Regions from separate parts of the Kitasatospora sp. NEAU-CNBT7 genome, predicted to be linked through region 4. Evidence: riboswitches for the same ligand, from Rfam matches in the RefSeq annotation. Region 4 holds a riboswitch; each other region holds the start of a gene.
The links. Region 4 has a riboswitch for cyclic di-AMP ahead of AC2TEW_RS08820 (LysM peptidoglycan-binding domain-containing protein). Riboswitches for the same ligand answer to the same signal wherever they lie in the genome.
Positions count from the first base shown of each region.

Region 1 (7,483 bases), on a different contig from region 4:
GGCGCTGCTGGACCAGCTGCTGGCGATCCCGCAGGTCCACCTGGTGGTGGACGGCTACAACGTGACCAAGTCCGGCTACCCGGCGCTGCCGCTGGAGCAGCAGCGGATGCGGCTGCTCGGCGGGCTGGCGATGCTGGCGCAGCGCACCCAGGCCGAGGTGACCTGCGTGTTCGACGGGCAGGACCTGGACGTGCCGGTGATGATGGCGCCGCCGCGGGGGGTGCGGGTGCGGTTCAGTCGGACCGGGGAGACCGCGGACGAGCTGATCCGCCGTCTGGTCCGGGCGGAGCCGCAGGGGCGTCCGGTGGTGGTGGTGTCCACCGACAAGGAGGTCGCGGAGGGCGTGCGCAAGGCCGGCGCACGCCCGGTGGCCTCGGTGCTGCTGCTGAACCGGCTGGCCCGGGCGTAGCGTCCCCTCCCGGCGGGCGGGCGGGGACGCCGGTCGGGTGCCCGGGATCTCGCCGGGCGGGTGCCCGGGGGCCCGCCGGTCGGGTGTCCGGGGGCTGCCGGGCGTCAATCGGGCTGAGCGGCCGTCACCCGTGCGTGGCCAGGATGTGTCGGCGGCGTGAACGGCCCTGGCGGGTAGGAAGTTCGTTCCGATAGGGGAGTGGCGCCGGAGCTTGATCTTCACTAGGGTCTGGCGTCAAACCTATATTCCGGACTTTCGCTCGTTCGGGTGAGTCCAGCAGGAAGAAGGAGCTACCCCCTTGGCCTCCCACCGCCGTCCTAAGCAGCCGAGCCGTGCGCGGGTGACCGTGCTGACCGCTGCCGCAGCGACCGCGGTCGCCCTGTCCGCCCAGGTCAGCGCCCACGCGGCGCCCGCCAAGCCGAACAAGGACGAGGTCAAGGCGCAGGTCGACAAGCTGCTCGACGAGCAGGAGCAGGCCGCCGAGCGCTACAACGGCGCCAAGGAGCGGGCCGACCAGCTGCGCAAGCAGGCCGACCAGCTCCAGGACCAGGTCGCCCGCGGCCAGGGCCAGATGACCGAGCTGGCCTCCGGGCTGGCCGCGGTGGCCGGGCAGGAGTACCGCTCCGGCGGTGTCGACCCGTCGATGCAGCTGATGCTCTCCGCGGACCCGGACGGCTACCTCGCCCAGGCCTCCAGCTTCGAGCAGGCCGCCAGCACCCAGGCGGACACCCTGAAGTCGCTGAAGGACCAGCAGCGCCGGCTGGACCAGCAGAAGCAGGAGGCCGCGACCGTCCTCGCCGAGCTGGACCGCTCCACCCAGGCGCTGAACGACGCCAAGGCCGAGGTGCAGTCGAAGCTCCAGGACGCGCAGAAGCTGCTCAGCCAGCTGAGCGCCGCCGACCGGGCCGCCGTGCTCGGTGACAAGGCCTCCCGCAGCGACTCCCGGTTCGACCTCAGCAACCTTCCCCCGGCGAGCGGTTACGCCGCGGCCGCGGTCGCCGCCGCGATGAGCAAGCAGGGTTCGCCGTACGTCTGGGGCGCCACCGGCCCGAGCAGCTTCGACTGCTCCGGCCTGATGGTCTGGGCCTACGCCAAGGCCGGCGTCTCGCTGCCGCGCACCTCGCAGAGCCAGGCCACGGTCGGCGTCAACGTCGGCACCAACATCGCCAACGCCCAGCCCGGCGACCTGGTCATCTACCACAGCGACGCGCACCACGTCGGGATGTACATCGGCAACGGCCTGGTGGTGCACGCCCCGCACACCGGTGACGTGGTGAAGGTGATGAAGGCCGACGCGATGCCGATCAAGACGATCCGCCGGGTCTGACACCCTGTCCCATATCGGACATTCGGTGTCACTCGGGATGAACTGACGCCGCTGCAGCTCTCCATGGACGCCCGGACGGGTCGAGATCGCGCTGTGATCTCCGACACGTCCGGGTGTCCCATTATCCGGCCATATTCGTAATACTTATCGGCCGAGCGTAGATGTCCCGTCACTGTCGGTCGTAATCACAATCGAACTTAGCCAGAATTACGACTTTTTTCTGACAACGATTTGAACGGATCACGGATGGGTTACTAGGGTCATCCCACGGACCGCCGCCCAGTCGTCCATCCAACCCGGGTGGCAACGGTGGTCGCCGCCGAGTCCGAGACGCAGCTGGGCAGTTCGACTGCCCACGGGGAAGCCCCTGACGGGGGTCGCTGTCGATCGGAGCCGGGGAACCACGTTCCTCGGGGTGAATCGGCGCCAGGTCGGCCGCCACGGCGGCGCGCGGAGGTCCGCGTGCCGGACGGGTGGCCGGTGAGGCGTCGTAGGGCGTCTCTTCCGGCCCGAACCCGTCAGCTCACCCGGTAGGCGGTGTGAGGGAGAAGGAGTCCGCCTTCGTGGCGTCCCATCGTCGTCCCAAGCCTGCCGGCCGGGCCCGTGTCTCGATCCTGACGGCTGCCGCCGCCACCGCGGTGGCCCTGTCCTCGCAGGCCGGCGCGCACGCCGACCCGGCCCCCAGCAAGGACCAGGTCAAGCAGCAGGTCGACACGCTCAACGAGCAGGCCGAGGTCAAGACCGAGGAGTACAACGCCGCGGTCGAGAAGGAGCAGGGGCTGCAGAAGCAGGTCTCCCAGCTCCAGGACCAGGTCGCGCGGCAGCAGGCCGAGGTGAGCACCATTCAGGGCAGCCTGGGTGAGATCGCCGCCGAGCAGTACCGCACCGGCGGGATCCCGCAGACCGTGCAGCTGATGCTGTCGGCCAGCCCGGACTCCTTCCTCGGCCAGGCCGGGGCGATGAACCAGGTCGGCAGCTCCCAGGCCGACGTGCTGAAGTCCTTCAAGGGCGAGCAGGCCAAGCTCGACCAGCAGAAGGCCGAGGCCGAGCAGAAGCTCGCCGAGCTGGACTCCACCACCCAGCGGCTGAAGGCCGACAAGGAGGAGATCCAGGGCAAGCTGGCCCAGGCCCGCAACCTGCTCGACTCGCTCACCCAGAAGGAGCGCGACGAGCTCGCCGCGGCCGAGGCCAAGGCCGCCGCCGACGCGAAGGCCAAGGCGACCGGCGGTCAGAGCACCGAGCGGGCCTCCCGCGACGCGGCCCGCACCGACGTGGCCGTCAACGTGCCGGCCGGCTCGCACGCCGCCGCCGCCATCGCGGCCGCCCAGTCCAAGCTCGGCACGCCGTACTCCTACGGCGCGGCCGGCCCCGACAGCTTCGACTGCTCGGGCCTGATGAAGTGGGCCTACGCGCAGGCCGGTGTGTCGCTGCCGCGGACCTCGCAGGAGCAGCGCAGCGCCGGGACCAACGTCGGCACCAACATCGCCAACGCCCAGCCGGGCGACCTGATCATCTACAACAGCAGCGCCAGCCACGTCGCGCTGTACGTGGGCAACGGCCAGGTCATCCACGCCCCGCACACCGGTGCCGTGGTGCGCTACGAGACGGCGACCATGAGCCCGATCAACGCGATCGTCCGCCCCTGACGCGGTCCGCACCCTTCGTCCGCCGGCCCGGCGCTCCCCGTGAGCGCCGGGCCGGCGGCGTTGTGCCCCGGGCCTGCGAGGCTTCGCGGCCTTGGGCCAGGTGTCCGATTAGTGGTCAAATATTCGCTACTGGAGGGGTTTGGACTAGATCGCCGTGACTCGCTAACGTCTGCCCCCGGACCTCCGCGAGGACGGCCGCCCCCGCCCGGGGCGGCGGCGGTGGCCCGGCCCGAGGAACGGGAGTCGCCGCCGCATGACCGTGCACCGCCGTCCCCACCTGCCGGGCGTCCGGCGGCTCGCCCGCGCGCTGGCCGTCACGGCCGCGACCACCACCGCCCTCGGCGTGACGGTCGCCGGCAGCGCCCGGGCGCTGCCCGGGCCGCCCGCCGAGCCGGTCGCCAAACAGGACGTCAAGGCCCAGGTCGACCGGCTCTACGACGAGGCCGAGCAGGCCAGCCAGAAGTTCGAGGCCGCCCAGGAGTACCAGCAGCGGCTGCAGAACGAGACCTCGGTCCTGCAGAGCCAGGTCGCCACCGGCCAGGAGGACCTCAACCGGCTCCGGCAGGACCTCGCCGCCCTGGCGGGTGCCGAGTACCGGGCCGGCGGGATGGACCCCGGCGTCCGGCTGATGCTCGACTCCGACCCCGACGCGTACCTGGCCGGGGCCAGGGCGCTGGACCAGGCCGCCCAGCGGCAGAACGACACCCTGCGCCTGGTGCTCGACCGCCAGCGCCGGCTCGACCAGCGCCGCTCCGAGGTCGGCGCCAAGCTCGCCGAACTGGAGGAGGTCCGGCGCGCGCTGGCCCAGAGCAGGTCGGAGGTCCGCGGCCGGCTCGCCAAGGCCCAGCGGCTGCTGAACGGCCTCGGCTCCGCCGAGCGGGCCAGGATGGTCGCCGACGACGCCCGCGCCGCCGAACAGCGCGCCACCCGCGGGACCGACCGGATCGACCTCGGCGACCAGCCGCCCTCCTCCGGCCGGGCCGCCGCCGCGCTGGCCGCCGCCGTGAGCAAGATCGGATCGCCGTACGTGTACGGGTCGACCGGTCCCCGTACGTTCGACTGCTCCGGTCTGATGTACTGGAGCTGGCGGCAGGCCGGAGTGACCCTGCCCCGCACCTCGCAGGCGCAGGCCTTCGCGGGGCAGCGGATCAGCCTCGGCGAAGCACGGCCCGGAGACCTCGTGATCTTCTACAACGACATGCACCACGTCGGCATGTACGCCGGCGGCGGCGTGGTCGTGCACGCGCCGTACCCGGGCGCCCGGGTCCGCTACGAGAGCGTCAACGCGATGCCCGTCTCCGGGGTGGTACGGGTCTGAGCGGCGAGCCGGAACAGCTGGTGACCAACCTGCCCCCGGGGTCCGGGGACGGGCGGCCCGTGCTGTCCCGGCGCACCGCGCTGCTGCTCGCGGCCGGCGGCCTGGCCCAGCTCTCGCTGCCGCTGCTGCGGCCGGCCGCCCGGCCCGCGGCGGCCGTCGCGCCGGGCGCCGCACCGCTGCGCCCGGTGGTCGAGGACCTGCTCGCGCGCCGGGCGCAGGCACTGCTCGGGCTGGACCGGGCCGCGCTCGCGGCCGGCACCGCGCCCGCCGCGCAGCCGGCCCAGCAGGCCGCGCTGGACCGGCTGGCGCAGGTGCCGTTCGCCGCGCTGGCCTACCGGCTGACCGGCTTCACCGAGCCGCCGCCGGAGGCGGACCGGATCACCGTCACCGCCGAGCTCGACCACCGGCTGGCCGGGCTGGACGACCATCCGGCGACGCTGACCCGGCGGCTGGCCCTGGTCCGGCTCGCCGACGGCTGGCGGCTGGCGGAGGACGAGCCGGCCGGCGCCCCCGCGCTGTGGGACCTCGGTACGGTCCGCGCGGTGCGCGGTGCGCACTGCCTGGTGCTGGGGCTCGCCGAACAGGACCGGGTCGCCGAGCTGGCCGCCCGGGCGGACCGCGCGGTGCCGGACGTCGACGCGGTCTGGGGGGATGCCTGGGCCGGTCGGCTGCTGCTCGAACTCCCCGCCACGGAGGTCGACTTCGCCCGCGTGCTGGATGTCGCACCGGAGGCCTACCAGGGCATCGCGGCGGTCACGGTGGCCGCCGCGGGGGCGCCCGAGCACACCCCGGCGGACCGCATCGTGGTCAACCCGGAGGCGTACCGGGGTCTGAGCGAGCTGGGCCGGCGGGTGGTCGTCACGCACGAGGCCACCCATGTCGCCACCCGGGCCGACACCCACGCATGGACCCCGATGTGGCTGTCCGAGGGCGTTGCCGACCACACCGCGTACCTGGGCACCGGGCGGACCGCCCGGCAGATCGCGCCCGCGCTGGCCCAGGACGTCGCGGCGGGCCGGGCGCCGACGGCGCTGCCGACGGACGCCGCGTTCACGGCGGGCACCGAACGGATCGGGCAGGCGTACGAGCTGTCCTGGCTGGCCTGCGAGGTGCTGGCGCGGGAGTTCGGCGAGCGCGGCCTGGTCGGGTTCTACCAGGAGTACGGCCGCTCGGGTCGGCCCGCGTCCGGGGAGAGCCCGGACGCGGTGCTGGACCGGGTGCTGCGGGCGCGGCTGGGGATCAGCGCCGCGTACTTCACCGCCCTGTGGACGGCGGAGGCGGCCCGGCTGGCCTGACGGCGGCCGGCCGTACGGTCAGCGCAGGGCGGCGGCCAGCCGGTCCGGGCCGATCAGCGCGGTGTGGGTGCCCGCGGAGGTGCAGGCCCAGGCGCCGGCGGCCGCGCCGGCCCGCATGCACTCCTCCACCGGCCGGCCGGCCAGCCGGCGGCTGAGGAATCCGCTGACGAAGGCGTCGCCCGCGCCGTTGCTGTCGACCACGGGCCGTCCGGGGTCGGTGGCGGGGAAGTGCCGGACCTCGTCCCGCTCCCGGGTGAGCAGGTGGCTGCCGTCCGCGCCCGCGGTCGCGACCACCAGCTCGGCCCGGCCCTCGGCCAGCACCGCGCGCATCACCTCCTCGTGCCGGCCGCGGCAGCCCGCGGCGGACAGGAAGACCAGGTCGGCGCCGAGCGCGTAGTGGCGGTGGTGCGGGTTCACGCCGTCCCAGGCGTGCAGATCGGTCGAGCAGGTCACGCCGAGCCGGTGGACGTCCGGGAAGAGGTCGCGGGTGACACCGGTGATCGACAGGTGGACGTGCCGGGAGCGCTCCACCAGGGGCAGCCAGAACTCCCGGGGCAGCCGCAGGCCGGCCGGGTGCCGGGCGTCGTAGAAGGACAGCCGCCGGCCCGCGGCGTCCACCAGGTTCACCCCGCGCGGGGTGCCGGCGGGTGCGGGGACGTGGCTGAAGTCCAGGCCGTGGCGGCGGCAGGCGGCCAGTACCAGCTCGCCCTGCGGATCGTCGCCGAGGAAGTCGGCGAACTTGGTGCGCAGGCCCAGGGTGTGGCAGCCGAGTGCGACGCCGGTGCCGGTGTGGCCGGCGTGGTCGGACACCGGGGGGACCTGCACCGAGTCGGCGTCCGGCAGCTCCAGCCGCTCGACCCGCACGATCGTGTCGACCCCGGCGCCGCCGACCACCAGGACGTCGTACTCGGGCATGGCTTCCCCCAGGGCGGTACGGCCGGACGCGCCGCACCGGGCGGTGCCGGGCGCAGGCCGATGCTGCCAGGGCCGCGGGGCGCCTGCAAGGCCTTGCGGAAACTTTCAGGCGGGGAGGGCGGCCCGCTCAGGAGGAGGAGCCGCGCCCGACCGGCTGGTCCAGTCCGTCCAGCAGGGCCTGCTCGTACGCGATGCCCGGGCGGACCGGGTAGCCGACCGGGGCGGGCTCCGCCGGGGCGGGCAGCACCACGGTGGTGGCCGGCTCGATCCGGCGGGTCGACCGCCAGAGCCGGCGGCAGGAGATCACGGTGGCGGCCAGCAGGGTCAGGTTGCGCAGGCTGATCACCGCCACGCCGAGCAGCTGGCTCTTCTGCACCTGCCCGAACAGCAGCGGGAACTCCAGCGTGGTCAGCACCGCGGCGACCAGGATCAGCACCGCGACCGGCTTCTGGCCGGTGCCCCGGACGGTCAGGCAGACCGCGGCCAGGCCGATCAGCCAGATCATGTACTGCGGGCTGATCACCCGGCTGGTGACGGTGAACACCAGCAGCGCCGCCAGCGCCGCGTCGAACG
Region 1 covers NZ_JBXQQB010000042.1:23,907-31,389, reverse strand. Annotated here, with positions in the region: gene AC2TEW_RS34350 (NYN domain-containing protein) at 1-409, shown strand, start outside; gene AC2TEW_RS34345 (C40 family peptidase) at 708-1,736, shown strand; cyclic di-AMP (ydaO/yuaA leader) riboswitch at 2,105-2,289, shown strand; gene AC2TEW_RS34340 (C40 family peptidase) at 2,300-3,382, shown strand; gene AC2TEW_RS34335 (C40 family peptidase) at 3,636-4,700, shown strand; gene AC2TEW_RS34330 (hypothetical protein) at 4,721-5,995, shown strand; gene AC2TEW_RS34325 (carbohydrate kinase family protein) at 6,014-6,910, opposite strand; gene AC2TEW_RS34320 (glycosyltransferase 87 family protein) at 7,038-7,483, opposite strand, start outside.
Region 1: another riboswitch for cyclic di-AMP. It lies ahead of AC2TEW_RS34340 (C40 family peptidase); the one in region 4 lies ahead of AC2TEW_RS08820 (LysM peptidoglycan-binding domain-containing protein).

Region 2 (7,483 bases), on a different contig from region 4:
CTCCCTGGCGACCGCGACGGTGCCCGAGGGCGGGCACAACTTCCGGACCTGGAGCACGCTGCTGCCGCCCGCGCTGGAGTGGCTCTCGGGGCGCCTGCGGGCCGGCTGAGGCTCAGCCGACCGGCTGCAGCTTCCCGGTGTGCAGCTCGCCGACGCGGCCGCCCTCGCCCTCGTACGTCCAGAAGACCCGGACGGTGAGCGTGGTGAGGTCCATCACATGGCTGACCGTGATGCCGCTCTGCTCGGTCCAGCTGACGAAGTACACCTGCGGGCCGACCTCGGCGACGTGCAGCCGGACGTCCTCCCACTGGCCGGCCGACTCGCCGAGGCCCTCCCAGCGCAGCCTGGTCCCGTCGGCGGAGTAGGAGTTGCGGAAGGCGGCACCGTTGTCGACGTCGAACAGGTAGGTGCGTCCGGCGAAGCCAGGCAGTGGCGCGGTCATCTCGGGTGCTCCTGGGAACGGTCGCGGCGGCCGCGGCCGGTGCTCCGGCCGCACCCCCCAACCTAGCGGACCGCCGGCGGCCGGCGGCTTGAGGTTCCCGCGGGGGAAGGTCCTAGATTCGTCGGCGTGACGGACCAGAGCGAGCACCTGCTCACCATCGGCGCGATGGCGCGCCGCACCGGCCTGACCGCCAAGGCGCTGCGCCACTACGACCGGGTCGGCCTGCTGCGCCCCGCCGAGGTGGACCCGGACACCGGCTACCGGTACTACCGGGCCGGGCAGGTGCCGGCGGCGCGCCTGGTACGGGCGCTGCGCGCGGTCGACCTGCCGCTGGAGCAGGTCGGCGAGTGCCTGGCCGCGGGCGGCGAGGCCGAGCTGGTGCAGCGGGTGCTGGCCGGGCACCGGCGGCGGCTGCAGGCGCGGCTCGACCGGCTGCGCGGGGCCGTCCACCGGACGGATCATCTGATCGAGGAAGGGATCGGCACGGTCATGGGCGAATCAGTACGGGCGGTCGACGCGGGCGACGAGCGGCAGCTCGCGGTGGACCTGTTCAACGGCGTCTGGCGGCTGCTGGAGCAGGAGGACCGCTCCGCGGCCGACGACGACCGGATGGTGCACATGGCGCACGCCTCGCGGTACCACTGGGGGCAGGTCGGCGCGCCGGTCAACCTCGGCCGCGGGGAGTGGCAGTGCTCCCGGGTGTACGCCGTGCTGGGCCGGGCGGAACCCGCCCTGCACCACGCCCGGCGCGCACTGGAGCTCTGCCGGGAGCACGGGATCGGCGACTGGGACCTGGCCTTCGCGTACGAGGCGCTGGCCCGCGCGGCGGCGGTGGCGGGCGAGCCGGAGCAGGCCCGCGCCTGGACCGAGCAGGCGCTGGCCGCCGCCGAGGAGATCGCCGGGCCGGAGGACCGCGAGCTGGTGCTGGCGGACCTGGAGAGCATCCCCGGGCAGCCCCGGTTCTGGTGACCGCACGGCCGGGGCCGCGGCCGCAGTGGCTGCCGCAGTGACCGGGACGGCGGCCGGTGCGGTGGCCGGGCGGGCCTGTGAGGGACGTCTCGTTGTCGGTGCACGACCCATCTGCCTAGCCTGCACGGGATGCCCGGCTGGGCAGACCCGCGGTCGGGACGCCGAGTCCTGTCCACCCGACGGCGGTCACCCGATCACCTCCTGGACAGGAGCGGGGGAACCAGGTTTGTTGCCGTCGCGCCCCCGCTCCCACCGGAGCCGGGCGCACGGCTGGGGCGCATGTGCAGAGTCGCGTCGGCTGAGCCCGGCGTCGCGGACCCGGCGGGACTCTGCAGACGCGCCCAGGGGTGAAGCCGCTCCCCACCGGCGGCCGGGCAGCCTCGTGCCCGAACCCGACAGCTAACCTCGCAGGCGTCGCAGAGGATCCCCCATGCGACTTTCGCCCACCCCGGCCCGCCTCGGCCTGCTCGCCGGCGCGACCGTCCTCGCCGGCGTCCCGCTGGTCGGCCAGGCCTCGGCCGCCACCCCCACGGTGACCCAGGACAGGCTCTCCCCGACCGCCATGGCGGCCGACACCGCCGCCAAGGCGACGCTCACGGTGCACTCCTCCGCGTGCTTCACCGCCAAGACGCTCGGTGTCGGCGTCCGTGACGCGGCCGGCCACAACCTGGACTTCCCCGGCAACGCGAGCAACGTGCAGATCTGCCCGGCCGGTGTCACCTTCACCAGCGCCGCCCGCACCCTGCCGGCCGGCACCTACACCCAGTTCGGGTTCTGGCAGGACTCCGCCAACGCCTGGCACAACCTGCCCTCGCAGACGCTGACCGTCGGCGGCTCGGCCACCCCCGCGCCGGCCCCGACGCCCACCCCGACGCCCACCCCCACCCCGACGCCGACCCCGACGCCGACGCCGGCCCCCACCCCGGCGCCCGGCACCGGATCACCGGTCCCCGGCAAGGCGCTGACCTGGTCCGACGAGTTCGACAGCCTCAACACCACCCGCTGGACCACCGACAAGAGCAGCTCGTACAAGTACGGCAACCACAACCCGGACGACAACAAGCTCGACTGGCTGAGCAAGAACGGGGTCAGCGTCTCCGGCGGCGTCGCCACCTTCACCGCCAAGCCGGGCGCCAACAAGCTGGAGAACGGCAAGCAGTCCTGGGACACCGGGCTGCTCACCACCGAGTACTCCGGCGAGGGCTTCCAGGTGAAGACCGGCGACTACGCCGAGACCCGGGTCAAGCTGCCCTCCGGCGGCGGCGCCTGGCCGGCCCTGTGGACCTGGAAGAACGGCAACGGGGAGATCGACTCCTTCGAGTACCACCCCGACAACCCGAACCTGCTGGAGCTGACCAACCACGTCAAGTCCGGCTCGAAGTACTACACCGACGCCAACGCCGTGGCCAAGGACAAGTGGGTCACCATCGGCACCTACTACGGCGCCAACTCGGTCGACTGGTACGTCAACGGCGTGAAGGTGTTCTCCGACAACACCGGCGTCGGCGCCAACTGGTCCGCGTACCTGATCCTCAACCTGTCGCTGAGCGCCGGCCAGTACCACCCGGCGCCCACCGGCACCGCGCCGATCACGTTCGCCGCGGACTACGTGCGGGTCTACCGCTGACCGTCACGGTGACACGCTCAGCGTGAACGGGGTGCCGTCGTCCGCAGCGTCGCGGTCGTCGGCACCGGTCACCAGCAGGTGCCCCTCGGCCCGTGTGCCGGGGGGCACCTCGCGTGCCACCCGGACCGGTGCCAGCACGGTCGCGCTGCGCCCGGCGGGCAGCCCCGCCGGGAAGGTGCAGCGCAGCAGGCGCACGCCGGGCCCGGTGGTGCAGGACTCCGGGAAGTACGGGCCCTCGAAGGCGAAACCGGGCGGCAGCTCGGCCAGGACGGTGAACGCCGAGGCGGTGCGGTCCGGACCGCCGTTGGCGACGAAGCCGTGCAGGGCGGTGCTGCCGCCGGGCGGCGCCGGGTCCGGGTCGAGCCGGACCACCCGCAGGTCCGCGCCGTCCGCCACCGGGACGGCCGGGACGGCCCCCAAGGCCCCCAAGGCCCCCAGGGCCCCGGACAGGGCCAGCAGCACCGCGGCCGACCTGCCCGCCGCCCGCCGGCCCGCGCTCTCGGACATGTCGTACCCCTCCGCCGTCCGTCCTCTGGCCGATACTCACAGTAGCGACCGATGGCGGAACGAGAGCGGAGGAGGCACGGGTGTCCGAGCAGGTGCTGAGCGAGGTGAGCGGCCGGATCGCCGAGGACCGGGAGGCCGGGTTCGTGGCGTCGTACCGGACCCTGGTCACCGCCGAGCTGCCCGACGGGCTGCTGCGGACGGAACTGCTGCGCGGGCCGGACCGGCACTGGCGGGTGCAGAGCCTGTGGCGGGACCTGGCCGCGCTGGAGGCGGTACGGGCGGACCCCAGGATGGCCGCCGCGCCCCGGCTGTTCCGTGAGGCCGGTACCGAGCCCGACCTGGCGGTCTACGTGCTCACGGCCACCGCGGTCCGGCCCGGCTGAGCCCGGCCCGGCCGGCCCCGGGCGGCCCTCGGACGGGCCGTCAGGGGGCGAGTACCTGCCCGAGCCGCAGGGCGATCTGACGCATCACCGGTACCAGGGCGGCACTGCCGGCCGCCGCCTCCAGCGCCCTGATCCGCGCCTCCGGCCCGGACACCGACAGGGCGGTCGGGGTCGGCGCGCCGGGTACCGCGACGGCGATGCAGCGCACGCCGATCTCCTGCTCCTGGTCGTCGACCACGTAGCCGGCCTCGCGGGCGTGCGCGAGCTGGGCGATCAGCTCCTGGGGGTCGGTGACGGTGTACGGGGTGTGCGACTGCAGCGGCTGCGGGCCGAGCAGGGCGCGGGTCTCCTCCTCGGGCAGCTGGGCGAGCAGCGCCTTGCCGACGCCGGTGCAGTGCGGCTGCACCCGGCGGCCGACCTCGGTGAACATCCGCATCGAGCGGCGGGACTGCACCTGGCCGACGTAGACCACCTCGCCGCCCTCCAGCACCGCCAGGTTCGCGGTCTCGCCGGTGGCCTCCATCAGCTCGGCCAGGTACGGGCGGGCCCAGCTGCCGAGCAGCCGGCCGGAGGTCTCGCCGAGCCGGATCAGCCGGGGGCCGAGGGTGTAGCGGCGGGCGGTGTCCTGGCGGACATACCCCTGCTGGACGAGGGTACGGATCAACCGGTGGATGGTGGGCATCGGCAGGCCGGAGGTGGTGGACAGTTCGCTCAGGGTGGCGATGCCGCCCGAATCGGCGAGCGCTTCCAGCAGCTGGAAGGCGCGCTCGACGGACTGCACGCCACCGGCGGCTCGCTCGGTGCCTGTCGGTGCTTCGGCGGGGGTGCTGGCCACCGGCGTTCCCTTCACTGTCGCGGGAGGAGTAGAGTCCCAGCGATCTAGCTCAACAAACCGTTGAAATTCTGTATCGCGGAAACTAGTCTCCACCCTACAGAACGAAACCCGCCGGTAGGTGGGTTCGGATCTGGGAAGTTCCCACCGGAGCTCCCCAAGCTTTCACAACCGTCCAAGGAGTGTCCTGCCCATGGGTGCAGATCAGGGACCTGACGGCGTTTCCCCCGCCGCCCCGGTCGTCACTGTCGCCGGTCCGCGCGTTCCCCGCGCCGAGGAGGTGCTCACCCCGGAGGCGGTCGCCTTCGTCGTCGGCCTCCACCGTGCCTTCGAAGGTCGCCGGCAGGAGCTCCTGACCCGACGAAAGACCCGCCGTGCCGAGATCGCCGAGGCCGGGACGCTGGATTTCCTGCCCGGGACCGCAGCGGTCCGGGCCGGGGACTGGCAGGTTGCTCCCGCCCCCCGCGCGCTCCAGGACCGCCGGGTGGAGATCACCGGGCCGACCGACCGCAAGATGGTGATCAACGCCCTCAACTCCGGCGCCAAGGTCTGGCTCGCCGACTTCGAGGACGCCACCGCCCCCACCTGGGAGAACGTGGTCTCCGGCCAGATCAACCTGATCGACGCCTTCGAGGGCCGGATCGACTTCACCTCCGAGGCCGGCAAGGCCTACACCCTCAAGCCCGCCGCCGAACTCGCCACCGTCGTGGTCCGCCCCCGCGGCTGGCACCTCGACGAGAACCACCTGCTGGTCGACGGCACCCCGGTGGCCGGCGCCTTCCTCGACTTCGGCCTGTACTTCTTCCACAACGCCGCCCGGCTGCTCGCCAAGGGCGAGCAGGACCCGAACTCCGGCCCGTACTTCTACCTGCCGAAGACCGAGAGCCACCTCGAGGCCCGGCTCTGGAACGACGTCTTCACCCACGCGCAGGCCGCCCTCGGCATCCCGCACGGCACCGTCCGCGCCACCGTGCTGATCGAGACCATCACCGCCGCGTTCGAGATGGAGGAGATCCTCTACGAGCTGCGCGAGCACGCCGCCGGGCTGAACGCCGGCCGCTGGGACTACCTGTTCTCCATCGTCAAGAACTTCCGCGACGCCGGCGAGCACTACATCCTGCCCGACCGCAACAGCGTCACCATGGCCTCCCCGTTCATGGCCGCCTACACCCGCCTGCTGGTGCAGACCTGCCACCGGCGCGGCGCGCACGCGATCGGCGGCATGGCCGCCTTCATCCCCTCCCGCAAGGACCCCGAGGTCAACGCGGCCGCCCTGGAGAAGGTCAAGGCCGACAAGGACCGCGAGGCCGGCAACGGTTTCGACGGCTCCTGGGTCGCCCACCCGGACCTCGTCCCGGTCGCCCGCGCCTCCTTCGACGCCGTCCTCGGCGAGCGCCCCGACCAGAAGGACAACCCGGGCCCGTCCGAGCCCGTCACCGCCGCCCAGCTGCTCGACATCGCCGGCGCCGGCGGACGGTGCACCGAGGCCGGACTGCACAACGCCGTCCAGGTCGGGCTGCGCTACATCGAGGCCTGGCTGCGGGGCCTGGGCGCCGTCGGCATCTTCAACATGATGGAGGACGCCGCCACCGCCGAGATCTCACGCTCGCAGATCTGGCAGTGGATCAACAACGGCGTCATCCTCGCCGACACCGGCGAGAAGGCCACCGCCGACCTGGTCCGCCGGCTGGTGGCCGAGGAGCTGACCGCGCTGCGCACCGAGCTCGGTGACCAGGTCTACGCCGGTGGGCGCTGGAACGAGGCCGCCAGGCTCTTCGAACAGGTCTCGCTGGCCGAGGAGTTCGTCGACTTCCTCACCCTGCCCGCGCTGCCCCTGCTCGACTGAACGAGCCCAATCTATCCATCCGCGGGCCGGCCGCCGCCTGCCAGGCTGTAGCACTGTCCGCACCGTCTGCGCCGCTGTGTACAGCGCCGTGACGCGGCCCGGCCGGGGGCACCTCGCACCACCCGCCCCCGACCGGGCCGCGCCGTCCGCACCCCGGAGGTCCCACCCCGATGCCCCGCGTCTTCTTCAACGGCCAGGCCATGGTCGGCGGTCCGTTCCACCCCTCGGTCGCCGAGATGCTGATCGGCCCGGTCCGCACCGCGCCCGGCTACCGGTTCTTCTCCCTCGACGACGTCTGCCCCGGGCTGCTGGCCGACCCGGCCGTCGACACCGCGATCGAGGGCGAGCTGTACGAGGTCCCGCTGGAACACCTGCGCGACGTGATCCTTCCCGGCGAGCCCCGCACCCTCGAACTCGGCGTGATCGAACTCGCCGACGGCTCCGCCTGCCTGTCCATGGTGCTGGCCCGCGGCGAACTCGAGCGCGGCGTGCACCAGGAGATCACCGGGTACGGCGGCTGGCGCGCCTACCTCGCCACCCTCGGCCGCACGGCCTGACGGCCGGCGCTCACCGGCCGTCAGGCGCCGCCGGCCAGTTCCGCGCGGACCAGCTCCAGCAGCCGGCCCGCCCAGTTCCGGGCCGCGGGGCCCTCGCCGCCCCAGTACGGGGAGTCTTCGTCCGCGTACCGGATCACCGCGTCCCCGGTCGCCAGCAGGGTCGCGGCCGCCTCCGGGTGCTGGGCGAACTTGGCCCGCAGCACCCGGGCCATCACCGCGGGCCGGGCGGTGGCGGCCCCCTCCAGCGCCCGGAAGGCCCCGGCGGCCGACGGGTACCGGACCCCGTCCAGGGTGACCGGCGCCGGGTGCTCGTTGTGCAG
Region 2 covers NZ_JBXQQB010000004.1:31,350-38,832, reverse strand. Annotated here, with positions in the region: gene AC2TEW_RS06910 (alpha/beta hydrolase) at 1-109, shown strand, start outside; gene AC2TEW_RS06905 (phenolic acid decarboxylase) at 113-442, opposite strand; gene AC2TEW_RS06900 (MerR family transcriptional regulator) at 569-1,411, shown strand; cyclic di-AMP (ydaO/yuaA leader) riboswitch at 1,735-1,816, shown strand; gene AC2TEW_RS06895 (glycoside hydrolase family 16 protein) at 1,842-3,038, shown strand; gene AC2TEW_RS06890 (hypothetical protein) at 3,042-3,545, opposite strand; gene AC2TEW_RS06885 (antibiotic biosynthesis monooxygenase) at 3,626-3,928, shown strand; gene AC2TEW_RS06880 (IclR family transcriptional regulator) at 3,969-4,763, opposite strand; gene aceB (malate synthase A) at 4,954-6,606, shown strand; gene AC2TEW_RS06870 (allophanate hydrolase-related protein) at 6,777-7,163, shown strand; gene AC2TEW_RS06865 (DUF7638 domain-containing protein) at 7,184-7,483, opposite strand, start outside.
Region 2: another riboswitch for cyclic di-AMP. It lies ahead of AC2TEW_RS06895 (glycoside hydrolase family 16 protein); the one in region 4 lies ahead of AC2TEW_RS08820 (LysM peptidoglycan-binding domain-containing protein).

Region 3 (7,483 bases), on a different contig from region 4:
GGCCCCGCCGACGATCGCGGTGCCGTCACAGACCGCCAGCGAGCGGTCGACCTCGGTCAGTTCCCGCCACAGCGCACGCTCCTCCGGCGGCTCCTCCTCACCGCCGAAGGCGATCTCCAGCCCCCGGTACCAGGTCTCCCACTCCCCGGCGACCAGCGGACGGACGGTCAGGGCCCCGGATGCGGTCATGTCGGCAGTCATATGTCAGAGCTATCAGGCCCGCGGTCGGCACGCGACCGACTTTTGCGACATGTCCGGTCGAATCCGTAGGCCCGCCGGCAGCGCCCCCGGCCCCGCCGCACGCTCCCGGCCGCCCGGCGGGCGCCCCCGCCCGGCAGGCCCCGCCGGCGGCCGAAACGCGCCGGACCGCGACCGGGACACCCGGGCCTGGCCGGCCCACCCCGTCGACGGGGGCCCCGGGCGGTGGATAAGGTCGGACCCCATGGCTGGCAGAGAGCCGGGCGCACCGCCCCAGACACCCACGACGGGCCCGACCGCGACGGCGGCCGCCGAGCCCGCCGCGGCCCAGGTGCGCGCCAGGCTCTACCGGGCCCGCCGCCGGGTCCGCCGGGCCGGGGTCGACTACTTCCGCGGCGACGGCGCCGACTGGCTCGCCTTCACGGCCTTCCTGCTCGCCATCCCGCTGCTGGTCCTGCTCAACGTGGCCGTCCCCGACTGGGTCCCGCCCACCGCCCTGGTGCTCCCGATCCTGGCCGGGGCCATGCTGCTGCGGCCCGGCACCCTGGTCCTGCTCTACGGCGCCGCCGCGCTCGGCCTGTCCACCGAGTCCCTGATCCACACCGGTGAGCGGGTCGGCAGCAGCCACCCCGAGCAGTACGTCTACGGGGTGACCCCCGGCGCCGCGCTGGTGGTCGGCGCGGTCGGGGTGGCCGGCCTGCTGGTCGCCCAGTTCCGCAGCCGGGTCGGTGTGCCGTGGCGCGGCGGCGGCTCGATGCTCTTCGACCTGCGCGAACGGATCCGGGTCCAGGGCCGCCTCCCGGCCCTGCCCGACGGCTGGCAGGCCGACATGGCGCTGCGCCCGGCCGGCGGCCAGTCCTTCTCCGGGGACTTCGTGGTCGCCGCCCGCACCGGTCCGGGCCGCCGGGTGCTGGAGGCGGTGCTGGCGGACGTCTCCGGCAAGGGCATGGACGCCGGTTCCCGGGCGCTGCTGCTGTCCGGCGCGTTCGGCGGGCTGCTCGGCTCGCTGCCGGCCCACGAGTTCCTGCCCGCGGCCAACGGCTACCTGCTCCGGCAGGACTGGGACGAGGGCTTCGCCACCGCCGTCCACCTGGTGCTCGACCTGGACACCGGTGAGTACGAGCTGCTCTCGGCCGGGCACCTGCCCGGGATGCAGCGGCTGGCCGGGGCCGGCCGCTGGGAGGTGCAGGAGGCCGAGGGCCCGCTGCTCGGGGTCTACGACGGCGCCAAGTTCGACGGCGTGCGGGGGCGGCTCGGCCACGGCGACGTGCTGCTGCTGTGCACCGACGGCATGGTCGAGGTGCCCGGCCGGGACCTCACCGAGGGCATGGACCGGCTGATGGGGGAGGCCGACCGGCTGGTGGCCGGCGGCCAGTTCGGCGTCGGCAGCCGCGGCGCGGCCGGCCGGCTGATCGAGACGGTCGCCAAGGACGTCAACGACGACCGGGCCGTGCTGCTGCTCTGGCGGCGCTGAACCGGGGCCGTCCGGCGCCGGCGAGCGCGGCGGCCGGTGGTGTCAACACGCAGTGGTGATCTTCGGCCATTCCGGCACCGGGCGGGCGCAGTGGATCTCCTCGCAGGCCGACCGCCGGATTCCGCCGTCCCGGGCCGGTTGCCCGGGCCCTGCCGACGGCCCGTCAGAAGGGCTCCGCTATCGTCTCGGACGGCGGAAATTCGTCCCACATCCCGGGATCTTCGTCCCCGGCTTCCGGCAAGTCCTTTACGGAGTCCGCACGAGCGACCACACTGAGTCCGGGTGGGCTGGTCGAGACTCGGGGGATGGGGGGCGGATCGTGCGCCACGCAGCTGTCATCGGGGGGCTCCGGCTGCTCCGCGGCACTCCGGTCGCGGCGGGACGGCCTGTCCGCCAGGGGCCGTCCGGTCCCGTCCCGAATCCCCGCCATGAAATGAGGAAGTGAGTCCGGGTGGCCTTCTCCGTCTCCGCGCTGGTGCTGTTCGGCATCATCGTCGTCATCTTCATCCGCAACAAGCAGCTGAAGACCAGCCACGCGATCATCGCGGCGCTGTTCGGGTTCATGGTGAGCCAGTCCACGGCCGCCAAGCCGATCCAGGACTTCCTCACCCAGCTGGCCTCGACGATCTCCTCCGTCGCGGGCTGATCCTCCGCCCCGGCGGTCGAGCCGGTCGGCCAGGGCCGCCCGGCGCTTCGTCCTGCCCCGGCCCGGCCCCCGCCGGGCCCGGACCGGTCCTACCCGCGCTGCGGCTTGGCGCGCCGCCAGCGGCCGAGCAGCCCCGTCCGGCGGCCCGGCGCGGCCGTCACGGCGGCGGACGCGGGGCGGGCGGCGACGGCCGGCGGCTCGGGGGCCTCGGCCACCAGCAGCACGAACAGCCGGGCCCAGCAGAGGCGTTCGCCACGCGGCCAGTCCAGTGAGCGCAGCACGGCCGAGGCGCGGTCGGAGACGACCCCGTTGACCCGGACCTCGGCGACGTCCTCCCCGGCCCGGCCGCCGAGGAACAGCTTCACGCCGTTCACCTGCGGCCCGGTCAGCTCCGGACGGAGCGCCTCGGCCAGCGCCGGCAGCGGCTGGTGGTCCGCCAGCCAGTCGGCCAACTGCCGCGAGCCGAACCCGAACACGGCCGCCGGGCCCTGCACCGCGTGCCAGCCGGGCAGCTCCGGCGAGCGGTAATGGTCGCCGTGCTCGCCCCGCCGGTCCAGCAGTTCGACCACGGCGCTGGCGGTGGTGGTGGCCCACATCCGTACCGCGTTGTCGAGTTGCTCCTCCTCGGTCCGCCCGAGACCGGCCGCGCAGTCCCAGACCACCGGCCCGTCCGCCCGGCCCAGCTGCAGCACGTAGCCGAGGTCGACATGGCCGGAGCCGCCGTCGCCCGGGTGCTCGCGGACCGCCAGCGCGGTGGTGCCGGGCCCGCGCAGCACCTCGCCGTCGACGGTGAAGTGCCGTCCGAGACGCGCCATTTCGCGGATCACACTGCGCTGGATGACGTCCAGTCGGTGCTGCGGGCGCACGGCCGGCTCCTTGCTCGAATGGTGGGGCGGAATCGAACGCGTGTGAGGCTATCGGCCCTCGCCCGCGCGCGGGAAACCGCGCCGAGGGCCGGGCCGGCCGGGTCCGGACCCTCCGGTGGGGGCCGGAACGCGGCGGCAGGGGCCCGCGCGGGCGCCCGGAGCCGGGTGCGGCCACCGCGGGGGCCGGTGCGGGGGTGACCGGAGTCACCAGGAACCCGCAGGTGCGGTGACCTCGGGTGACCGGGCGGGCGCAGAACGTCCCGACGGCAACGCTGCGTCGCCCGCGAATCAGCCCGTCGTGAGCGCTTCGGCTGCGGTGGGCCGCAGGGCCGCAGCGGAGCGTGACCTTCGGCCCGGTTGATCTTATCCGGCCTTGATTTTCTTACGGGCCATCACTTGCTACGTATACGCCTCATGGGCTTTGCTTCGTGACCTGCCCGGCAAACGCCGGGTGGGGCCACCGGGCGGAACGCCGAGTCCTGCCGCTGCCCGGGGCCGACCGCACCTCATCCGTGCACGGCAGGAGCGGGGGACCCAAGGTAAGTGCCGTTTCCGGTGTTCCGGGACGGCTTGGGGTGAAGCCGCGTCTTCTCGCGGCCGGGCGATCTCCCGTCCGAACCCGACAGCTCACCTCGCAGGCGTCGGAGAAGGAACCGCTCAATGTCCGCCAAGGGCAAGCACCGTCGTCCCCGTCTGTCCCGACTGACCCGCATCGCCGTCGCCACCGGTGTCGTCACCGCTGCCGTCGCGCTCCCGGCCACCGCCGCCCAGGCGCACACCGCTGCTGACGCCCACGGCACCGTCTCCGCGTCGGCCGCCGACCAGGCCGCGCCCGCCGCCGCCGAGGCCGCTCCGGCCGCCGACCACAGCTACCAGGTGGTCCACGGCGACACCCTGTCCAAGATCGCCGACGCCCAGCATGTCGACGGCGGCTGGCAGAAGCTGTACCAGGACAACCGCCAGGTCGTCGGCGACAACCCGAACCTCATCTACCCGGGCCAGAAGCTGACCGTGGGCGGCCACCAGGCCGAGGCCCCGGCCAAGGCCTCGCGCTCCGAGCACCGCGCCCCGGTCGCCCCGGCCCCGCAGGCCGCCGCCCCGAAGGCCGCGGCGCCCAAGGCCGAGACCGCCAAGCCGGCCGCGCCGAAGACCGCCGCCCCGAAGACCGCCGAGACCCCGGCCGCCGCCACCCCGGCGACCTCGGGTTATGTCGCCCCGGTCAACGGCCCGCTCGGCACCCCGTACCACCAGGCCGGCTCCAACTGGTCGTCCGGCTACCACACCGGCGTCGACTTCGTCGTGGGCACCGGCACCTCCGTGAAGGCCATCACGGCCGGCACCGTGGTCTCCGCCGGCAACGGCGGCGCCTACGGCAACGAGGTCGTCATCAAGCACGCCGACGGCAAGTACTCGGAGTACGCCCACCTGTCCTCGATCGGCGTCTCGGTCGGCCAGACCGTCACCGCCGGCCAGCAGATCGGCCTCTCCGGCGCCACCGGCAACGTGACCGGCCCGCACCTGCACTTCGAGGTGCGCACCGGCCCGGCCTACGGCTCGGACATCGACCCGGTGGCGTACCTCGCCGCCCACGGCGTCAAGGTCTGATCCTCCCAGGAGCGACCGACCACAGCCGGTACCTGCCGCAGGCCCGGCCCGGGACACCACGTCCGGGGCCGGGCCCGCGGCATGTCCGCCACCGCCTGGCCCGGCCCGGCCCTCCGCGGGAGCGCGCCACCGCCGGAATCCCCTCGCGGTCCGGCCGCCCGGCCCGGCATGATCGCCCGATGACACCACTGCCACCCCTACCGGGCCCCCGACCACCCGACGGCCCCGCGCCGGTACGGGGGCCGGCCCCACCCGCGACCGGTCCGGTGGACCCCGGGTGCACCGCATGACCAGCTTCCTGACCCACCGGACGCACGTGCACGACGCCCGGCTCCCCGTTCACCGGCGGCACAGCGCGCTGCGCACCTGCCTCACCCGGTTCGCCCCCTACGGGCTGCGGGCGACGTACCACCACCTCACCCTCAGTGCCCGGATCCCGCGGCGGCTGGAGGACGATCCGGCCGCGCTGGTGCGGGCGGTGGAGGAACTGCACGAGGCGCGCGAGCTGTGGCGCATCCGGGCCGAGGAGTTCGAGGCGCGGCGCCGGGCGCAGAAGCGGGCCGGGCGGCGGGCCTCACCGGAGCCCCGGCCGTGGTGGCTGCGGGGCCGGGTGAGGGAGGACGGCTCGCCCCGTGCCTGGTACGACGATCCGAACCGCCACCCGCCACTGCGGCTGCCCGACTACGTCCGGCGGCGGAACGCGCTGCTGGACGGGGCCGACCTGCCCGGCTGCCCGGCCTGCGGGGACGAGGGGGCGCCGGTGGCGCAGCCGACCGGATGCGGCCGCGTCGAGCTGTGCGGCCGGTGCGGGTGGGCGCCGGCGCCGTGCCCGTGCGCGCGGGAGCACCGGATCGTGCCGGCCGCCCCGTGGAGCTGGAACGAGATCTGGCGGCGGACGCACCTCGACGATGACGGGCACCCGGTGGGCCCGGAGAGCTGACGCGCCCTCACACGACTTCGGCCCCGGGCCGGCGAGTTGGTTTCCGGCCCGGGGACGAAACGTTGGGGCGGGTGGCGAGAACCGCACCCGCGTGACCAGTTTGGAAGACTGGGGCTCTACCATTGAGCTACACCCGCGTGCGTGCAGTTGACGGCACGTCGGACTGTACACGACCGCCCGGCCGACGGTGCGGCCGCGAGGTCGGGCCCAGCGTACCTGGTCGGGGCGGTGGAGTGCACGTCGCTTCCGCTCCGGCGGGGGTTGATAATGCGCCGGACGGGGGGAGGCCGCCGTGTACGCTTCCTCTCGGCACCACGGGGTGTGGCGCAGCTTGGTAGCGCGTCCGCTTTGGGAGCGGAAGGCCGTCGGTTCGAATCCGGTCACCCCGACAGTGTGCGGCAGGGTCTCGTCCACCGGACGGGGCCCTGTTGTCGTCGAGCGCGGTGGCGGCCCCGCGGCGGGCCTGCGAGGGCACCCGGGACTCCGTCTTTCGTCCGTCTTTCGCCGTACCGGTAGGATGGGCTGCTGGCGGTAGTCCCTGTGGCATGCTCGCAGGTCAACCGCCCGAGGGCGAGGAGTCACGCTCACCGTCCGGCCCACCACGGGAGATGCAGCTCCAACCGCCCATCGCCCGTCTCGCCCGCTCGCTCGGCCGCCCCGGCCGTACCGGGCCGGGCGGAGACAACCCGACCGCAAGCCCCCTAGGAGACCCAACCGTGAAGAGCGCCGTCGAGACTCTGAACCCCACTCGGGTTCGACTCACCGTCGAGGTGCCCTTCGAGGAGCTCAAGCCCAGCCTCGACGCGGCGTACAAGAAGATCAACCAGCAGGTCACCGTGCCGGGCTTCCGTAAGGGCAAGATCCCGAACAAGGTGATCGACCAGCGCTTCGGCCGTGCCGCGGTGCTCGAGGAGGCCGTGAACGACGCGCTGCCGCGCTTCTACACGCAGGCCGTCGACGAGGGCAAGATCGAGGTCCTCGGTCAGCCCGACATCACGGACATCGAGGGTGTCGAGAAGCTCGTCGACGGTGGTGACCTCAAGTTCACCGCCGAGGTCGACGTCCGCCCGGAGATCGCCCTGCCGGACTACTCCTCGATCAGCGTGGTCGTCGACCCGGTCGTCGTCACCGACGAGGACATCGACAAGTCGCTGGAGCAGCTGCGCGAGCGCTTCTCCTCGGTCAAGGACGTCGAGCGCGCCGCCGCGGCCGAGGACGTCGTGGTCGTGGACCTCGAGGCCAAGGTCGACGGCGAGGTGCCGGAGGACGGCACCGCGACCGGCGTGAGCTACGAGCTCGGCTCCGGCCGCCTGCTGGACGGCATCGACGAGGCCGTCATCGGCCTGTCCGCCGGTGAGTCCAAGACCTTCACCACCACCCTCAAGGGTGGCACCCAGGCCGGCAAGGACTCGGAGGTCACCGTCACCGTGACCGCCGTCCAGGAGAAGGAGCTCCCCGAGCTGGACGACGAGTTCGCCCAGCTGGCGAGCGAGTTCGACACCCTGGAGGAGCTGCGTGCCGACTCCCGCAAGCGCCTGGAGCGCATGAAGGAGTTCGACCAGGCCACCCAGGCGCAGGAGAAGGTCCTGGACGAGCTGCTCGGCCTGGTCGAGATGGAGTACCCGGAGAAGCTCCTCAAGGACGAGATCGAGACCCGCCGCCACAACCTCGAGCACCACCAGCTGGAGCCGATGGGCCTGACCCTGGAGGCCTACCTGGCCACCCAGGACAAGACCCTCGAGGCCTTCCTGGCG
Region 3 covers NZ_JBXQQB010000014.1:47,333-54,815, forward strand. Annotated here, with positions in the region: gene AC2TEW_RS19555 (GNAT family N-acetyltransferase) at 1-189, opposite strand, end outside; gene AC2TEW_RS19560 (PP2C family protein-serine/threonine phosphatase) at 530-1,672, shown strand; gene AC2TEW_RS19565 (hypothetical protein) at 2,124-2,318, shown strand; gene AC2TEW_RS19570 (DUF6348 family protein) at 2,408-3,184, opposite strand; cyclic di-AMP (ydaO/yuaA leader) riboswitch at 3,677-3,840, shown strand; gene AC2TEW_RS19575 (M23 family metallopeptidase) at 3,845-4,789, shown strand; gene AC2TEW_RS19580 (hypothetical protein) at 5,076-5,729, shown strand; tRNA gene AC2TEW_RS19585 (tRNA-Gly) at 5,793-5,866, opposite strand; tRNA gene AC2TEW_RS19590 (tRNA-Pro) at 6,045-6,118, shown strand; gene tig (trigger factor) at 6,446-7,483, shown strand, end outside.
Region 3: another riboswitch for cyclic di-AMP. It lies ahead of AC2TEW_RS19575 (M23 family metallopeptidase); the one in region 4 lies ahead of AC2TEW_RS08820 (LysM peptidoglycan-binding domain-containing protein).

Region 4 (7,483 bases):
GTCAGTGTCATGGTTTCGTCAAGAAGGCGGGTCCCCGCCGTCCGGGGCGGTGCCCGGCTCAGTGCGTCGGGCCGAGGGCCAGGTACACCAGGGAGAGCGTGCCCATCGACACCAGCGTCGAGGACAGCACCGAGTCCCGGGCCACGGCCGTGCTCAGCCCGTACTCACGGGCGTAGACGAAGGCGTTCTGGGCGGTCGGCAGCGCCGAACAGAGCACCACGGCCAGCAGCTGATGGCGGGGCAGGTGCAGCAGCGGACCGCCGACCGCCAGCGCGACCAGCGGCTGGACCAGCGTCTTCAGGACCACGGCCACGCCGACCTCCGCGCGCAGCCCGGGCCCGGCCCCGGCCCGGCGGCCGTGCAGCGACATGCCGAGGGTGAGCAGGGCGGTCGGGACGGCCGCGGCGCCGAGCAGTTCGCCGGGCCGGGCCAGGAACGGCGGCAGCCGCCACCCCGCGGCGGAGACCAGTACGCCGAGGGCCGAGGCCAGGATGACCGGGTTGCGGACCGGCATGGTGAGCAGCCGCCGCAGCGGGCCGGGCGCCGCCGCCCCGGCGCCGCCCGGCATTCCCGCACCGGCCGCCGCGCGGGCCCGCGCGGTGCCCGCGTCGAGCAGGGCGAGGATCACCGGGGACACCAGCAGGACCTGGAACAGCAGGATCTGGGCCACGAACGAGGCGTCACCGAGCACCTGGACGGCCACCGGGATGCCGAGGTTGGCCGAGTTGACGTAGCCCGCCGCCATCCCGCTGATCGCCTGGTCGGCCGGGGCCCGGCGGAACAGCAGCCGGCCCGCCAGGAAGCCCAGCCCGGCGGTGAGTACCGTGCCCGCGGCGAAGGCCAGCATCGCGGAGCCCACCAGACCCGCCGGGCGCGCCCCGGCGAGCATGGTGAACAGCGCGGCGGGCATGGCCACATGGAAGACGAACCGCCCGAGCACCGTCTCGGCCTGCTCCCCGAGCAGGCCGGTCCGGGCGATCAGCAGGCCGACGGCGGTGAGGACCCAGATCGGGGCGAAACCGGCGAGCAGGGACTGCATGGAACCTCGGCTGGGATCGTTCGGGCACGGGCCGTCGGCAGCAGTCTGCCAGGCCCGTGCCCGGTGCTCCGGTGCGGGGTTCGGGTGGGGCCGGCCGGGGCCGGGCCCCGGCCGGTCAGGGGAGGGTGAGCACCTGTCCGGGGTGGATCAGGTCGGGGTTGGTGCCGACCGTGGGGGAGTTGTGGTCGTAGAGGTGCTGCCAGCCGCCCAGGGTCAGGTTGTTGGAGATGGTGGAGAGGGTGTCGCCCGGGGCGACGGTGTAGGTGGTCGCGGGCGCCGGGGTGGTGGCGGCGGCGGGCGTGGTGGTGGCGGCCGCCGCGGCCGGGTCCGGGGTGGCCGGCTGGCCGCCGGTGGCGGGTGCGGTGGTGCCGGAGGCGCCCGGCACCGGCAGGCCCGTGCCGGGGGAGGTGGTGGCGTCCGGGCTGGGGGAGGTGGTGGGTGCGGCGGTGCCGGTGCCGGGCGCCGGGGTGGTGCCCGGGTCCGGGGTCGGGGCCGGGGTGACCGGGGCGGCCGTGGTGGGGTCGACCGGGGTGGTGCCGGGCGCCGTGGCGCCGGGCAGGTCGGTCGGCAGGCCGCCGGGCTGGGCGGGGGCGGCGGGCGGCAGCTCGCCGGTGGTCCCGGTGGTCCCGGTGGTCCCGGGGACGGCGGGGGTCGCGGAGGGCTCCAGGTACGGCAGGACGAAGTGCGGGACGTACCCGCCGTCGCCCCGGACCGGGGTGGAGGCGTCGAGGCTGGGCACGGCCGGGTCGGCGGCGGGCGGGGTGTCGGCCACCGGGGCGGGCAGGCCGGCCGCCGGGCCGCAGGTCGGCCACAGGCTGGAGCCGCGGGCCGCGAGCAGCCGCTCGGCCACGATGATCTGCTCCTGCGGGGTGGCGTGGTCGGGCTGCGCGGCGAACTCGTCGCCGCCGTACGCGGCCCAGGTCCGCAGGGTCAGGCCGAGGCCGCCGTAGGTGCCGGTGCCGGGGTTGCCGTGCCAGTCCCCGTCGGTCTGGCACTGGGCGACCGCCTGCCAGGTGTCCGGCGTCACGGCCGGTGCCGCGTGCGCGCCGGTCGCGGTGAGCAGCGGGAGCGCGAGGCCGACCCCGGCGACGCCGGCGGCCGCGACGGCGCGGTCGGCCTGGGTGGGACGGCGGTGACGCCCGGAACCCGAAAACACCATCAGTTATCCCTCTCCGCACGCCTGCGAGGTGAGCTGTCGGGTTCGGGCCGGGAGGTGGCCCGGCCGCGCTGGGCGCGGCTTCACCCCGAGCCGATGGGGGTCGGCGCAATAACCTGGGTCCCCCGCCCCTGCCCAGGGTGTCCGGTCGTCCCGGTGGCGCGGTGGGCAGGGTTGGGCGTGCCGCGTTCCGGGCGCCCGCAGCGGCGGGCTGCCTGGGAGATTAGAGGGATCAACAGCTCAATAACAAGCCTGCATACCGAGCATCACACAATCATCACGGTTGACTTGGGGGCTGCGGTCGGGAACCGCATGCGGCGCGTGCCGGAACCGTCCGCGACCTGCACCGGAGGTTCGGTGACGCACGGTCGGGCGGCCCTGCCCGGAGCCCGCCGGAACGGTCGGGACATGTGTCCGCCCGGAGCCCGGGTCGCGGTCGGTCGCCCCGGCGCGAGCGCCCGCCGGGGCACGGGGAGGGCGCGGCGGCCCTCCGCGCGCCCCTGCGTCAGTTCCCGGCCTGGGCCGGGCCGTCCGGCCGCTTCCCGGCGTAGGGCTGCTTGAGCTTGCGCCAGACGGTCTCCAGGGCCTGGATGTCCGTCTCGTCCAGGAGTCCGCCGAACACCGGCCGGAGGATCTCCCGGCGGGCCGCGTCCGCCTCGGCGAAGGTCCGCCGGCCGTGCTCGGTCAGGGCGATCCGCACCGAACGGGCGTCGGAGGGGGAGGGGCTGCGGGCGACCAGGCCGCGGGCGGCGAGCGCGTCCACCACCCGGGAGACCTGGCTGCGGCTGAGCATGGTGCGGGCGCCGAGGTCCGAGGCGGCCACCGGCTCGGCCTGGCCGTTGAGCCAGAGCATCACCTCGAACCAGGACAGCGGCAGGCCGTGGGTGCGGGTCAGCTCGCGGTCCACGTGCGCGGCCAGCGTGGTGCCCGCCCAGACCAGGCCGTAGAAGGCGTGGTCCTGGTCGGACAGGGGCCCCAGGGAGAGCTCGGCGCGCGTCATGACCGCATCGTACTTCCTTGCGTGTGCGCGCACACAGTATTAGTGTGTGTGTACACGCAAGTCACTGTGCCGACCGACCCGAACGAGGTACCGCCATGTCCAGCACCGCCCCCCGCGACGCCGCCAACGCCGCCACGCCGAACCGGACCGTCCTGATCACCGGCTGCTCCTCCGGCATCGGCCTGGCCGCGGCCGTCGCCGCCGCCCGGGCCGGCTGGCTGGTGGTCGCCACCATGCGGGACCTCACCCGCTCCGGCGCCCTGGAGCGGGCCGCCGCCGAGGCCGGCGTGGCCGACCTGGTCCAGGTACGGCAGCTGGACGTGACCGACCCCGCGTCGGTGGCCGCCTGCGTCGCCGGTGTGATCACCGAGCACGGGCGGCTGGACGCGGTGGTCAACAACGCGGGCGCCGGCCACCTCGGCACCATCGAGCAGGAGGCCGTCGCGGACGTCCGCGCGGTGATGGAGGTGAACTTCTTCGGCGTCGTGGAGGTCACCCGCGCCGCGCTGCCCCACCTGCGGGCCTCCGGCGGCCGCCTGATCGCGGTGAGCAGCGTCGGCGGCGTGGTCGGCCAGCCGTTCAACGAGGCGTACTGCGCGGCCAAGTTCGCCGTCGAGGGCTTCCTGGAGTCGCTCGCCCCGGTGGCCGCCTCCCAGGGCGTCGCCGTGACCCTGGTCGAGCCCGGTGCCGTGGCCAGCGAGTTCGTGGCCAACGTCGGCGTCGACCTCGAGGCCGCGCTCGGCGCCGCCGGCCCGTACGCCCCGGCCCTCAAGGGCTACCTCGACCGCACCATGGCCGCCTTCGCCAACGGCGCGCAGTCCGCCGAGGGCGCCGCCGCCACCATCGTCGAGGCGCTCGGCGCTGACCGTCCGGCGCTGCGGGTGCAGACCTCCGAGGCCGCCCGGGCCTTCGTCGGGCTCAAGCTGGCCGACCTCGACGGGTCCGCCGTGCTCGGCGCGACCAGCACCTGGATCGCCTGACTCCCCACCGCCGCCGGGGGCCGCTCAGCCCCCGGCGCCGGCGGGCGCCGGTTCGGGCCCGGGCCGGTCGCGCTCGATCTCGCTCTCCCGGACCAGCCACAGGGCCAGCACGGCGCCGACGAAGCTGAGCACCGCGCCCATCCACAGCACCGTGTTCAGGCCGGACAGGAACCCGGCCCGGGCGGCGTCCACCACCGCGCCGCGGACCGGCTCCGGGAACGCCGCCACCGCCTCGTCGAGCGCGCCCGAGGAGGCCGCCTCGACCAGCTGCCGCGGCCGCCCGCCCTCGGCGGCCGGGGTCCCGGCGGCCAGCTCGCGGACCCGCTCGGTGCCGCGGCCGACGAACACCGCGCCCCAGACCGCGATGCCCACCGCGATGCCGACCTGCCGGAAGGTGTCGTTGATGCCGGCGGCCATCCCGCTGCGCTCCTTGGGGACCACGCTCACCGCCACGTCCGCGATCACCGGGTTGATCAGGCCGACCCCCGCGCCCGCCACCACGAAGCCGCTCAGCAGGGTGGACCAGCTGTCGCCGGCCTGGATGTCGCCCATCAGCAGCAGCCCCGTGCCGACCGCCGCGAGCCCGGTCCCGAGCAGCAGCCGGGCCTGCACCCGGGACAGCAGCGCCCCGGCGACCGGCGCCACCAGGAAGCTGAGCGCGGTGATCGGCAGGTACCGCACGCCGGCCGCGAACGGCGACAGGCCGAGGTAGTTCTGCAGGTACAGGGTCAGGTACAGGAACAGCGCGAACAGCGAGCCGGAGACCGCGAACGCGGCCAGCTGCACCCCGGTGAACGCCCCGCGCCGGAACAGCGTCAGCGGCAGCATCGGCTCCGCCACCCGCAGCTCGACCACCACGAACGCGGCCATCAGCAGCGCCGCGCCGACGAACAGCGAGACGATCAGGGCGCTGCCCCAGCCCTCCGCGTTGCCCCGGACCAGCGCCAGGACCAGCAGGAACAGCGAGAGCGAGAAGGTCACCACGCCCGCCCAGTCGATCCGGGTGGCGTTGGGGTCGCGGCTCTCGCGCAGCTTCAGGAAGGTGACCAGCAGCGCCGCCGCCCCGATCGGCAGGTTGAGGTAGAAGATCGACTCCCAGCCCAGCCAGTCGGTCAGCGCGCCGCCGACCAGCGGGCCGACCGCCACCGCGACCCCGATGGTGGCCCCGTACAGGCCCATCGCCGTGCCGCGCTCCCGTCCGGCCGGGAACTCCTGGGCGACCAGGGCCAGCGACACCGCGAACATCACCGCGCCGCCGACGCCCTGCAGCGCCCGGGAGAGGTTGAGGAACGTCGGGTTGGGGGCCAGGGCGCACAGCAGCGAGGCCACCGAGAAGATCACCAGACCGGCCGCGAAGGTCCGCCGCCGCCCGAGCCGGTCGGCCAGCGAGCCGGCCGTCAGCACCAGCGCGGCCAGCGTCAGCGCGTACGCGTCGAACACCCACTGCAGGTCGGTGAAGCTGGCCCCCAGGTCACGGCGGATCGACGGCAGCGCCACGTTCACGACGGTGATGTCCAGCAGGAGCATGAAGGTCGCCACCGAGACGGCGATCAGGGTCCACCACTTGCGTTCCACGGAAAGCCCCGCTCCTCGTCCCGACCGTCGTGTTGTCCGACCGTCGTCCCGACCGGCCGGGTCGGGTCGCCCCGGTGTCCGGCCGTCACCCGGGTCCGGGTGCCGCCGGGTCCGGTGGCCGCCTCTGCAAGATCCGACGGTACGCACCGGCGCGCGCGCCGGGCGCGGGACACGAGCGGGCCGCGGGGTGATTCCGCCGCCCGCGCGGCCGCCCGGCCGGCCGCGGAACCGCCGGTCCCCGGGACTGCGGGGCGACCGGCGCCCGGACGGGCCAGTATGGGAGGAAGGCCGGGCGGGTGACCCGACGGCCCGGATCGAGGTGGTTGCGTGGACACGTCAGGGCCGGCGTCCCCGCGGCCCGGACGCGATGGCGCCGAGCCGGCGGCCGAGGACGGCCTCGACGCCCTGGCCCGGATCCTGCGCCGGGCCGCCACCGGCCCGCTGGACGCCCAGCTCGGCGGGCTCTACCTGCGGTCGGCCGACGGCGACCTGCTGGAACTCGCCCTCACCCTGGGGGCCGCCCGGCAGTTCACCCGCCCCTGGCACCGGGTCGGCCTGTCCGCGCCGATCCCGGTCGCCGACGCCGTCCGCGGCGACCACCTGGTCTGGATCGGCGGCCCGGACGCGATGGCCCGCCGGTACCCCCGGGTCGCGGTCGCCATGCCGTACGCCTTCAGCCTCGCCGCTGCCCCGCTGACCGACGGCACGGCCGGCTACGGCGCGCTGTTCCTGCTCTGGCCGGCCTCCCACCCCGCGGAGCTCTCGCCGGGCGAGAGCCGCGCGCTCACCGACCTCACCGCCCGGCTCACCGCCGAACTCGCCCGCGCCGACCGGGCCGGCCACCCGCTGCGGCCACGCCGCAGCCCCCTCGCGGTCACCCCCACCGACCTCCCGGCCGACCCGCTCGCACTCGCCCTGGCCCGGCTCCCCGACGGCCTGTGCGGCCTGGACCTGAACGGCCGGATCGCCGTCGTCACCGCCAACGCGGCCGCCCTGCTCGGCGAGAGCGCCGACCGCCTCACCGGTGAACGCCCCTGGTCCGCGCTGCCCTGGCTGCGCGACCCGGTGTACGAGTACCACTACCGGGCGGCCGTGATCGGCGGCACGTCCACCTCCTTCGTCGCGCTGCGGCCCCCCGACCACTGGCTGACGTTCCAGCTCCACCCCGACGCCACCGGCCTCACCGTCCGGATCACCCCCGCCGCGGACGGACAGCACCCCACCGGCCCCCGGCCGGACGCCCAGCCCGCCGTCCACCCCCGGCCCGGCGCGCTGTACCACATCCTCCACCTGGCCGGCGCGCTCACCGAGGCGGTCGGCGTCCAGGACGTGGTCAGCATGGTCTCCGAGCAGATCGTCCCCGCCTTCGGCGCCCAGGCCGTCGCCGTCCTGATGGCCGAGGCCGGGCGGCTGCGGATCGTCGGCCACCGCGGCTACCCGCCCGGCCTGGTCGACCAGTTCGACGGCACCGCGCTGGACGAGTCCACCCCCGGCGTCCAGGCCGCCACCAACCCGGTGCCCGCCTTCTTCGAGAACCGCACCGAACTCGAACGGCTCTACCCCGGCCGCCACGAGACCCAGGACGGCATGGCCGCCTGGGCGTACCTCCCGCTGGTCACCTCCGGCCGGCTGATCGGCACCTGCGTGCTGGCCTTCGCCGAACCCCACCACTTCGGCGTCGAGGAACGCGCCGTCCTCACCTCCCTCGGCGGCCTGATCGCCCAGGCCCTCGA
Region 4 covers NZ_JBXQQB010000005.1:87,609-95,091, reverse strand. Annotated here, with positions in the region: gene AC2TEW_RS08825 (AEC family transporter) at 59-1,039, opposite strand; gene AC2TEW_RS08820 (LysM peptidoglycan-binding domain-containing protein) at 1,155-2,198, opposite strand; cyclic di-AMP (ydaO/yuaA leader) riboswitch at 2,203-2,355, opposite strand; gene AC2TEW_RS08815 (MarR family winged helix-turn-helix transcriptional regulator) at 2,701-3,195, opposite strand; gene AC2TEW_RS08810 (SDR family NAD(P)-dependent oxidoreductase) at 3,291-4,175, shown strand; gene AC2TEW_RS08805 (MFS transporter) at 4,200-5,750, opposite strand; gene AC2TEW_RS08800 (SpoIIE family protein phosphatase) at 6,078-7,483, shown strand, end outside.